One region of the Brucella cytisi genome, then DNA from elsewhere that is predicted to be linked to it. Evidence: predicted binding sites of a transcription regulator. Region 1 holds the regulator's gene; the other holds the start of a gene.

Region 1 (5,677 bases):
TCGGCACGACGCAGACTGTTCCGGTTCTGGCCGGCGCCGATATCGATTCCGCCTTCAAGGGGCAGATCGACCTTTCCGTGCCGGAGACGAGCCGCAAGGTTTCTGACCGTCAGGTGGGCTGGATGAAGATGCTTTCGGAAGAAGGCGTCATGAAGGAGGCCTTCAATACAGGTCTCTTCACTTTCGGTGCCTCCAGCCGTCCGGAAACCTCCGGTCTTGGTGTCGCACTGGTCGGCTCTCTCTACATGATGTTGATCGTTCTCGGCCTGTCGCTGCCTATCGGCGTCGCCGCTTCAATCTATCTGGAAGAGTTCGCCAAGAAGAACCGTTTCACCGACATGATCGAGGTGAACATCAACAATCTGGCAGCGGTTCCGTCCATCGTGTTCGGTCTGCTCGGGCTTGCTGTCTTCATCAATTTCTTCGGCCTGCCGCGTTCCGCGTCACTGGTCGGTGGTCTGGTGCTGACGCTGATGACGCTTCCCACCATCATTATCGCGACCCGCGCCGCCCTTCGCGCGGTGCCGCCGTCGATCCGCGCTGCGGCCCTCGGTCTTGGTGCATCGAAAACACAGATGGTGTTCCACCACGTCCTGCCGCTTGCCGCACCCGGCATCCTGACGGGAACGATCATCGGCCTTGCCCATGCGCTTGGTGAAACCGCGCCGCTTCTTCTCATCGGCATGGTGGCTTTCGTCGCCGACGTGCCGTCCACGCCAATGGATCCAGCGACGGCATTGCCTGTACAAATCTACATGTGGGCGAATGAAGCAGAACGCGCCTTTGTGGAACGCACGTCAGGCGCTATCATCGTCCTGCTTCTGTTCCTTGCCGTGATGAATATTGCAGCAATCATTCTGCGCCGCCGCTTCGAGCGCCGCTGGTAAACGGGAGTCGAAAGCTATGAACCTGATGACTGAACGATCTCTCGAGAAAGCCGTAGGAGAAAAGATGAACGCCAACGCCAATTCCATAAAGATGCGCGGCGACAAGGTTTGCGTATTTTATGGTGAGAAGCAGGCGCTGTTCGACGTCGATCTGGAAATCCAGGAAAAGATGGTCACGGCGCTGATCGGCCCTTCGGGTTGCGGCAAGTCTACCTTCCTGCGTTCGCTTAACCGCATGAACGATACGATCGAAGGCTGCAAGGTCGGTGGCAAGATCACGCTCGACAATGAAGACATCTACGATCCGAAGATCGATGTCGTCGAACTGCGCGCCCGCGTCGGCATGGTGTTCCAGAAGCCGAATCCGTTTCCGAAGTCGATTTATGAAAATGTCGCCTACGGCCCACGTATTCACGGTCTCGCCCGCACCAAGGCCGATCTTGAAGAAATCGTCGTGACGAGCTTGCAGAAGGCGAGCTTGTTCGAGGAAGTGAAGGATCGTCTGCACGATGCGGGCACCGGTCTTTCGGGTGGCCAGCAGCAACGTCTTTGCATCGCACGCGCGATTGCGGTGAGCCCGGAAGTCATTCTCATGGACGAACCGTGCTCGGCGCTCGACCCGATTGCGACCGCGAAGGTGGAAGAGCTGATCGATGAACTGCGCCAGAACTATACGATCGTGATCGTCACGCACTCCATGCAGCAGGCCGCGCGTGTTTCGCAGCGCACCGCCATGTTCCACCTCGGCAATCTGGTCGAAGTGGGTGACACGGAAACCATGTTCACCGCGCCGACCGAAAAGCGCACGCAGGACTACATTACCGGACGCTTCGGCTGATCCGCAACTGCGCTTCAACAGATAGACAGTGCGGCTTCCCCGCAATTTATATTACGAGGTCTACTATGCCGTCTCAGCATACCGTTCGCTCCTACGACGAGGAATTGAAGTTTCTCTCCCATAAGATCGCCGAAATGGGCGGACATGCGGAACGTATGGTCGAGCAGTCGGTCGCCGCTATCGTCAATGCGGACAATGCGCTCGCACAGCGCGTCATCTCCGACGATCTCATTCTCGATGCCAGCGAGCGCGAGATTGACGACAAGGCTGTGATGATTATCGCCAAGCGTCAGCCCATGGCTGTGGACCTGCGCGAAATCATTGGCTCGATCCGCATCTCTGCCGATCTGGAACGCGTGGGCGATCTGGGCAAGAACATTGCCAAGCGCGTTGCCGCCGTTTCGGAATCGCGCCAGCCGGTAAAGCTTTATCGTGGGCTCGAAACACTCGCTGAGCTGGCGCTGACCCAGCTCAAGGATGTTCTCGACGCCTATGCGTCGCGCTCGGTGCAGCAGATCAATGTCGTTCGCGACCGCGACGACGAGATTGATGCCATGTACACGTCACTGTTCCGCGAGCTGTTGACCTACATGATGGAAGACCCGCGCAATATTTCCGCCTGCACGCATCTTCTGTTCTGCGCAAAGAATATCGAGCGTATCGGCGATCACGCGACCAATATTGCGGAGACCGTCTACTACATCGTGACCGGCCTGCAAATGCCGGCCGAACGACCCAAGGAAGACCTGAGCCACGGTATTGTCGTGGATGAGGCGCGTAAACCCTGAACTGCAGCCGACCGGACCACACGGTCCGGCGGTTGAGAATGAGTGAATAGCGCGGCGGCACGCGGTCGATTGGGGGATTGTATCTACCGCCCGCCGAATTTGGATAGGGAAATACTGGATGTCACAGGCACCCAAAATCGCTGTGGTAGAAGACGAAGAGGCGCTGAGCGTTCTTCTTCGCTATAATCTTGAGGCAGAGGGCTACCAGGTCGATACAATGCTGCGCGGCGACGAAGCCGAGATCGCCTTGCGCGAGAACGTACCGGATCTGCTCATTCTGGACTGGATGTTGCCGGGCGTATCGGGCATCGAGCTCTGCCGTCGCCTGCGCCAATGGCCGGAAACCGAACGCCTGCCCATCATCATGCTGACGGCACGTGGCGAGGAAAGCGAACGTGTTCGGGGCCTGAGCGTCGGCGCGGACGACTATGTCGTGAAGCCATTTTCGACGCCGGAATTGCTAGCGCGCGTCAAGGCGATGTTGCGCCGGTCGAATCCGAGCATTCTTTCGCATGTGCTGAAAGTGGGCGACCTGGTTCTCGACCGTCAACAGCATCGTGTCTATCGCAAGGAAAAGGAAGTTCGTCTCGGACCAACGGAATTCCGCCTGCTCGAATATTTCATGATGTCGCCCGGTCGTGTCTTCTCACGTAGCCAGCTTCTGGATGGCGTTTGGGGACCGGACATCTATGTCGACGACCGCACGGTGGACGTCCATGTCGGACGGCTGCGCAAGGCGATCAATGTCGGTCGTGCGCTCGATCCGATCCGTACCGTTCGGGGTGCGGGTTATTCTTTCGGGTGACCGCTGCGGTCATTTCGGCGTCAGGAACTGAACTTGTCCGACCCGCCACGGTATCCGTGGCGGGTCGTTTTTGTTTAAGACCCCGCTTTGCAAGGTGCGGATCGTGCTCGCCCGATTCGCATTGCAACAACCCGAAACGGGTCTCAAAAGCACAATCTCACGCGATGTTACAAATCTGTTGTCAAAGTTGACAAAGAGCAATGGAACCGGCCTGGAAGCAGAAATTCTACAGAAGATTTGAAACGCCACAAATGTGTATGCAAAAAAAGTACAAGAAAAAGTGAATTAAGGCAGCGATATGGCGTGTATTGCGAGACTTTGAATCTCGTGAAATCAATATCTTACCTGAATTGCTAATTCTCGTTAAGGAATTATTAATATATTTAAAGGGCTTGTAGGCACATTCGCAATCTCGATTCGGAATTGTTTTAGGACTTTTCAGCGGTCTCCAGCATTGTTGGGATTTGACCTGTTGCCTTTTTTTGGCCTAAAAATTCCAAAACCTTGAATTCGATTGAGCGACTGTAGGACGTGAGATTTTGATCTTCGTCCTCTTTGACTTGCACCGCAGTCAGACGTTCGCGCGCATCATTCCAGATGTGTTCGCCTGAATGGATGACTGGATCAGTTAAGGGTCCTAATATGAGACTGAGCCATTGACGCGCGCCGCGAAGTGGAAATTGCCCGCTCTTATCGGGCTGGTGATTGCGCCTTTCGTGGTGACCGGTTGCACGACAACCGGAACCTCGGGAAAAGCCAATTCGGAAAAGACGGCGGCAAGCCACGTCAAATCCGTCAATGGCGTGAAGACCTACACCTACACCGCACGGGACAAGAATTGCCTTGAACGTGCGATGTTCTTCGAATCCAATCGTTCGAGTTCCGACGGTCTTCTGGCTGTTGGTACGGTGGTCATGAACCGTCTCGCGTCGGGACGTTATCCGGATACGATTTGCGGTGTCGTCGGTCAGAAGAACCAGTTTGCGCCCGGTGTGCTTACCCGCCAGATGAATTCCAAGGCGCTGCCTGATGTTCAGGCCGCTGCCGACGCGGTTCTGAAGGGTGAGCGTCATCCGAAGCTCAAGAACGCCATGTTCTTCCACACGGCGGGTCTGAAGTTCCCTTACAACAATATGCATTACGTGCTCGTAGCCGGTGGAAATTCCTTCTACGAGAAGCGCAATCGCGACGGTTCGCTGCAAAATCCGGTTCCGCAGGAGCCATACAATCTGGCTATGGCCTATTCGCCGCAATCACCTTCCGTTCCACAGGATCCGTCTTATGATGTGACCCTGCCACAAACCGGCCCAGTTCCGGGAACGGAACCGACCGTTCAGGTGGCACTCGCGGAAGCGGTAAAGGCTCAAAGTGTGGACCAGAACACTGGTGCCGGTCCGCAGGCCCGTGGCGAACGACTGGCACGCCATCGCGGTGTGGCTGCACCTCAGCAGGAACAGCATATGCAGGTGGCCTCCTACCAGCCGCAATTCGATACGACAGCCCCGCAGCCGACATCGCTTGGCTATGCTCCGGCAAGCCAGAAGCAGGCTGACGCCATTGGCGCGCTACTTCTGTCCCAGGACCGTCCAGAAGCACCGCTATAAGAGGCGATTTTACAATCAGATAATCTGCAACGCCGGTCTAGTTCTACCTGACCGGCGTTTTGATTTTCTGGCTGATTGTCGTCGCTTTTCGGCGAAAGTTTCAGCGATAGATCGGGCGATAGATCACCATCGGAGTGTCGTAGAAATCAACCTGATTCTGCCAGGCACGCCGGTCAGCTCTGCGATCGAGATCCAGTCGCATGAGACAGTTGGCGAAAGCGTCAGTCTTGGCCTTGAAGCCATAGCTGCGGCAGGTCTGTTCGTCGGCCGCACGACGCTGTTCAGGTGTCATGGTCACGCAGCCCGCCAGAAGGCCGCTAACGCCCAGAAAGATAAGCACTTTCTTATTCATTACTGTCTGCTTTCTCCTGCAACTGACCGCAGAATTACTATACTGCAAAGGCAGGAAAAAAGGTGGTGAAATTATGCCGTCTGATAAACTGTCGGTGATTCCATATCCAAAAAGGTCTTCCACCCATGGCTCATGAACAGCTGAACCCAGTCATCGATCCGGTGAAACTCGAACGTCTCGCGGAAGTCGCCGTTCGCGTTGGTCTGCAATTGCGCGAGGGGCAGGATCTCGTCATTACCGCACCGGTCGTGGCCTTGCCGCTGGTTCGCCTTATCGCCAAGCATGCTTACAAGGCTGGGGCCGGACTGGTAACGCCATTCTTCGCGGATGACGAAATGGCACTTGCGCGTTACGAGAACGCATCCGACGCAAGTTTCGATCGTGCGGCGAGCTGGCTCTATGA
Region 2 (5,677 bases), on a different contig from region 1:
TGCGGGCTTTTCGGGGGCAGGTTTCTGTTCGCTGTCGGGACCGGTTTGAACGGGTGTCAGAGGTGCGGTGAGCGGTATTTTGCCGGGTGCCACTTCGGCATAAGCAAGCGGCACCGTCGTACCAAGCGACGCGAGCACAGAAAAAGAAACCAGACATGCAAAAACGTTCCGCATGCGCATAGATTTTACCATGCGCAGCGAAACGTCAAATGCAAAATCAGAAATAAGATTAGCCCTGACGAGCCTTGTAGCGCGGGGCGGTCTTATTGATGATGTAAACGCGGCCCTTGCGGCGGACCAGCTGGCAGTCACGATGACGGCCCTTGAGCGCTTTAAGCGAGTTCTTGATCTTCATGTCAATCACCGGTCTTGTTGGCCCGTTGACGTGCAGATGCCGCGGGGCTTCATAAAAACAGGCGCTCGAGGCGCCAATTGATTACAGGCACTGTTAGATGCCCGAAGGGTTGGCCGAAATACACAAGGTTTCAGGCAAATGTCAACTCCTGAGCCGCAGATTCAGGGCACTGGAGCTGAAATTCTTGGCAGGTGGCAAAGATTCATCGGGAATCAACGGGATTCCCGATGAACATTATTTCCCGCAGGGGTGAATGCGCGTCACATGGCCCATTTTGCGGCCCGGACGTGCTTCCTTTTTACCGTAAAGATGCAGCACGGCATCCTTTTCAGAGAGAATCGCTGGCACCTTCTCGACATCGTCGCCGATCAGGTTTTCCATCACGCAATCCGAATGCCGGTCGGTGTTACCCAAAGGCAGACCGGCGATGGCGCGGATATGCTGTTCGAATTGCGAAATGGCGCAGGCCGCTTCCGTCCAGTGGCCCGAATTATGGACACGCGGGGCGAATTCGTTTGCCAGTAGCGTGCCGTCCTTCAGGACGAAGAACTCAAGTCCGAGCACGCCGACATAATCAAGCCCGTTCAGAAGCTTTGTGGCGGCTTTACGGGCTGCTTCGGCCGTGTTTTCGGAAACGGCAGCCGGTACGGTCGAAGTCGCAAGGATGCCGTCCTTGTGAACGTTTTCGGCAATATCGAAGATTGCGACATTGCCGGAGCGGTCACGTGCCGCGATCACCGAAACTTCGCGCTCGAAATCGACGAAGCCTTCGAGGATGGCCGGGGCACGATTGATCGCGAGAATCGCCTTGTGAGCTTCGGACTCATCGAGTGATGTCAGGCGGACCTGTCCCTTGCCGTCATAACCAAGACGCCGCGTCTTCAGGATGCCGCGCTCGCCAAGTGCGCCCAGAGCTGCAATCAGGGTTTCTTCATCGTCCACAAGACGCCAGGGTGCCGTCTCGATGTCGCTGGAGTTGAGGAACTGCTTTTCTGTAAAGCGATCCTGCGAGACTTCAAGTGCTGCCGGGGGAGGAAAGACCAGAGCGGTTTCGGCCAGCCTGTCGGCAGCGCTGACCGGCACGTTCTCGAACTCGTAGGTAATGACGTCGGACGCTGCTGCAAGTTCTGCAAGCGCTTTCGGATCGTCATAGGCGGCAATGATCTGGCGATTGGCGACCTGTGCTGCCGGGCAATCGGCCTGTGGCTCCAGGATCACCGTTTCAAAACCGAGACGTGCTGCGGCCATGGCAAGCATTCTGCCGAGCTGACCGCCGCCGATGATGCCGATGGTTGCACCGGGCCTGAGTGCAGAATTGAGTGCGGAGTTGTTCATATCAGGCCTCGTTTGAAGGGCGCTCAGCCACGCTTTCCGTTTGCGCAGTGCGCCATTCATCGAGGCGGGCTGCAAGCGCCTCATCGTAAAGCGCCAGAACGGCGGCGGCGAGAAGGGCGGCGTTGACCGCACCGGCGCGACCGATGGCGAGCGTGCCGACGGGAATGCCAGCTGGCATCTGCACGATGGAGAGGAGCGAATCCTGACCCGAAAGCGCCTTGGACTGGACCGGAACGCCGAAGACAGGCAGCGGTGTCATGGCTGCAGCCATGCCGGGCAGGTGAGCCGCGCCGCCCGCACCTGCGATAACGACCTTGAACCCTTCCGCCTTGGCACCTTTGGCAAAGGCAACGAGCCGGTCAGGCGTGCGATGCGCGGAAACGATCCGGGCATCGAAGGAAATGCCGAGTGCTTCCAGTGTGTCCGCTGCACGGCGCATGGTTTCCCAGTCGGACTGGCTTCCCATGATGATGGCGACATCGGCAGTAACGCTCATTGATCTTCCTGCTCCGCTTCTTTCGTGCATGTTTCGGGTGATATCAAAATGATAAAGCCGGGCGAACCCCGGCTCTGTCATCGATCATTATGGACATTCAGGCGATGATGTCGGGGATCACCCGATCTTCCATCTCCTGCAGCTTGTCCTTGATTGCGAGTTTTTTCTTCTTCATGCGCTGGACGCGCAATTGGTCGCAGCCAACCGCTATCATGGCGTTTATGGCAGCATCGAAATCCGCGTGTTCCTGTTTCAGTCGTGCGACGGCCAATCTGATTTCGGCCTGTTCCTGATCGGACATGCGGTGCCCCGTTCTGTTGAATAGTTTTACGGGCCGCGCCAAACCATAAAAGGTGCGGCGTCAGCCCGTTTCCGGCGAAGCCCTTATCACATTTTTCGCGTCAGGAAAATGCTACCACGACAAAATCGACTTTGCACCAAACTCATGCCAAACTGTCATGGTTCTGTCATGGACGGCGGCTGTCGAATGCGACAAATATACCGTATCCTTGGCAGCCGGGACTGCGTGTTTGGCCCGGAATACAGGAGGTGTGCCGGGCGTTCATGCAGGTCGAATGACGGGATAGCGGGTAAACGGACAAACGAGGTCTGCGCTGTTCCGTAAATAAGGGAAATCAACCAAAGGAGATCTGATGATGGCTATCGAGTCCCATCTTGCCACGCTCGAAAAAAAGCACGGCGCTCTGGAGCAGGAAATTTCCGAAGCCATAGCGTCACCGGCAATGGACGACCTGCACGTTGCATCTCTCAAGCGCAAGAAGCTTATGCTCAAGGACCAGATTGAAAAACTGAGATCCCAGGTAACACGTCACTAACAGGGAAGCCGCGCTTAGATCGCGGTTTGATAAGGCGTCTCAAGCCATCGACATTGGAGACCGAACGGCTCTGGCGAGCTGGTATTTCTTTGTCGTGAATGCAGTTTGCATTCCAAAGCGAAGATGCCAAAATTCAGTATTGGCGGCTGTGACACAGCCGCCGAACATATTGATTCAACTATTTAACCGGCTCTATTTATCGACGGTCATTTTCAGCGCCCGTCACCCTTCCGTCTCAGCTCTTGGATCGAGGTTCAGCGCTTCCGGTGTTGCTCCACGTTCGGAAGGCATGCTCTTGAACTGGTCTTTCTCTTCTTTCGGGACGGATGCACGCTTGCGTGAACGGAACAACGCATAGCCGGTGATGGAAATATGCGCGAGCATGGTGATGGCGAAGAGGCCGGATGGCCAGAAAATATCCATGGCCGCCGCTGCCAGCAGTGGTCCGAGCATCGTGCCGAAGCCGTAAAGCAGCAAAAGCCCGCTCGATACTTTCACAAAGCTTTCCGATGTCGCATGATCGTTGGCGTGGGCGACGGCAACGGGATAGAGTGCATAGGCAAGTGCGCCATAGCATCCGGTCATCGTGATGATGACGGGGCCGCTGGACGGAGCGATGAGGAAGGCGATGAGGCCGACCAGTGCCGCCAGCGCCGCAACGCTTGCCAGCACAAAACGCCGGTCAACCAGATCGGAAATGCGTCCGATCGGAATCTGCATCAAGGCACCAGCTGCAATGGTGACACTGACCATCAAGGCGATTTCGGTGGTCGAAATGCCGGACTTCGCACCGAAGACAGCTCCGAGCGTACCCCAGGCGCCATTGGCAATGCCGATCAGGATGCAACCTACGAAAGCTGCAGGTGAGTTATTGTAGAGCGCCTTGAGATCAAGCTGCACTTCCGTCAGCGGCTTGGGGCTGACGGCTGTGGAGATCGCGGTCGGGATGAGAGCCAGGCAGAAGAATATGCCGCTTAACATGAACAGATGATCGGAGCGTACGTCGCCTGCCGCTACCAACATCTGGCCGGACATGGTGGCTCCGTAGTTGACCATCATATACATGCCGAAAATCTTGCCGCGCGATTCGTTGGTCGCACGCTCATTCAACCAACTTTCAATGACCATGAAGGCACCAGCCATCGAAAAGCCGGTGAAGGCGCGCAGGATCACCCAGATGGTTGCATCCACGAAGATGCCGGAAAGCAGAGCGATAACCGCAGCCGATGCGGCAAAGCAACCGAATGCCCGCACATGACCGACACGGCGCACAAGGCGCGGTGCAAACAGACAGCCGGCAACGAAGCCGCCTGCCCAAGTCGTGCCGAGCAAGCCGAGCGATGCCACTGAGAAACCTTCCACACCGCCGCGCAGCGGCAATAGAAGACCGTGAAGTCCCGAAGCTATGAGAAGGAAGGCTGTACCGCAGAGAAGGGCCAGAACCTGAATGTAAATGCGCAAAACTCTATTCCCGAAGTCTGAAGCCGAATTGTCAGTGCTGAGGCTGATGAGTGATCGCTGCGATCAATGATTGTTGTTCCTAAAGCGCGCCGCCCGGAAATGGTTCCGGCTGCTTTGCTCCGGTATCCATTTCCGTTGACGACCCCATTCCTATCGAAACAATGCTTCTGCCGCAGCGCGGCTATCGCCTTTCTTGAGGCGTTCTGTCTTCAATCGCTCTATTTCGGATTGCAGCAGGGCTATGCGCTGGTCGATTTCGGTGACCGAAAGCAGCGATAGCTCCTCTTCGCTTAGCGCCACGCTATTGCGGGGCTTTACCATATCCTCATCGAAACCGCTCATAGCCGTCCTCCGTGGTCAATGATGGCTCAGAAAAGATTTAACACCTTGAATCGTCGCATATATATTTGAGAAAATCGATGACGATTTCCCTAACGTGACGTCTTGCATCCGCCATGCGGCATTTCTGCGACGATGCGTAGGGCCAGAAATCTGAATGGAGTTTGAATATAATGGCCGACTTGCCTTCCCAGATGACTGCTATCGAAATCTCCGAACCGGGCGGAGCCCATATGCTTCGACCTGTTCAACGCTCGGTGCCTGAACCCAAGGAAGGTGAAATTCTGGTGCGGGTACGCGCCGCCGGGGTTAACCGACCGGACGTCCTGCAGCGACAGGGACAATATGCGCCGCCACCCGGCGCATCGGATATTCCGGGACTGGAGATTGCCGGTGACATTGTTGCCATGGGCAGCGGCGTCAAGCGGTTCAAGACCGGCGATCAGGTGGTCGCATTGCTGGCGGGCGGCGGCTACGCTGAATATGCCGTCGCGCATGAAACTAACGCACTGCCCTTGCCTGCCGGCTATGGCTACATCGAAGCGGCGGCGATCCCTGAAACCTTCTTCACCGTCTGGCACAATGTGTTCGAGCGCGGCGGGCTGAGGAAGGGCGAGGTTTTTCTGGTTCACGGCGGCTCGTCCGGTATCGGCACGACGGCTATCCAGCTTGCAAAGGCATTTGGTGCGACCGTCATTGCAACGGCGGGCTCGAAGGAAAAATGCGAAGCCTGTCTGAAACTTGGAGCAGATCGCGCCGTCAATTACGGGCAAGAGGATTTTGTCGAGGTCGTAAAGGAAGTGACCAGGGGCAAAGGCGCCGATGTGATTCTCGATATGGTCGGCGGTGATTATG

The links. Region 1 encodes PhoB, which activates phosphate uptake and scavenging genes when phosphate is short. Its sites were predicted from a motif close to TGTCATNNANCTGTCAT; they were not measured.
Positions count from the first base shown of each region.
Region 2: AAE521_RS25860 (YdcH family protein) is a predicted target of PhoB. The motif match lies at 2,641-2,657, and genes of this name have one in related genera.

Region 1 covers NZ_JBCAUP010000013.1:158,351-164,027, reverse strand. The annotation lists gene pstA (phosphate ABC transporter permease PstA) at 1-887, shown strand, start outside; gene pstB (phosphate ABC transporter ATP-binding protein PstB) at 952-1,725, shown strand; gene phoU (phosphate signaling complex protein PhoU) at 1,791-2,513, shown strand; gene phoB (phosphate regulon transcriptional regulator PhoB) at 2,632-3,318, shown strand; gene AAE521_RS14620 (cell wall hydrolase) at 3,975-4,922, shown strand; gene AAE521_RS14615 (hypothetical protein) at 5,023-5,274, opposite strand; gene AAE521_RS14610 (aminopeptidase) at 5,400-5,677, shown strand, end outside.
Region 2 covers NZ_JBCAUP010000045.1:2,338-8,014, reverse strand. The annotation lists gene AAE521_RS25880 (tetratricopeptide repeat protein) at 1-192, opposite strand, end outside; gene ykgO (type B 50S ribosomal protein L36) at 230-355, opposite strand; gene AAE521_RS25870 (5-(carboxyamino)imidazole ribonucleotide synthase) at 590-1,690, opposite strand; gene purE (5-(carboxyamino)imidazole ribonucleotide mutase) at 1,692-2,186, opposite strand; gene AAE521_RS25860 (YdcH family protein) at 2,284-2,487, opposite strand; gene AAE521_RS25855 (YdcH family protein) at 2,840-3,022, shown strand; gene AAE521_RS25850 (MFS transporter) at 3,245-4,483, opposite strand; gene AAE521_RS25845 (DUF1192 family protein) at 4,634-4,825, opposite strand; gene AAE521_RS25840 (NAD(P)H-quinone oxidoreductase) at 4,993-5,677, shown strand, end outside.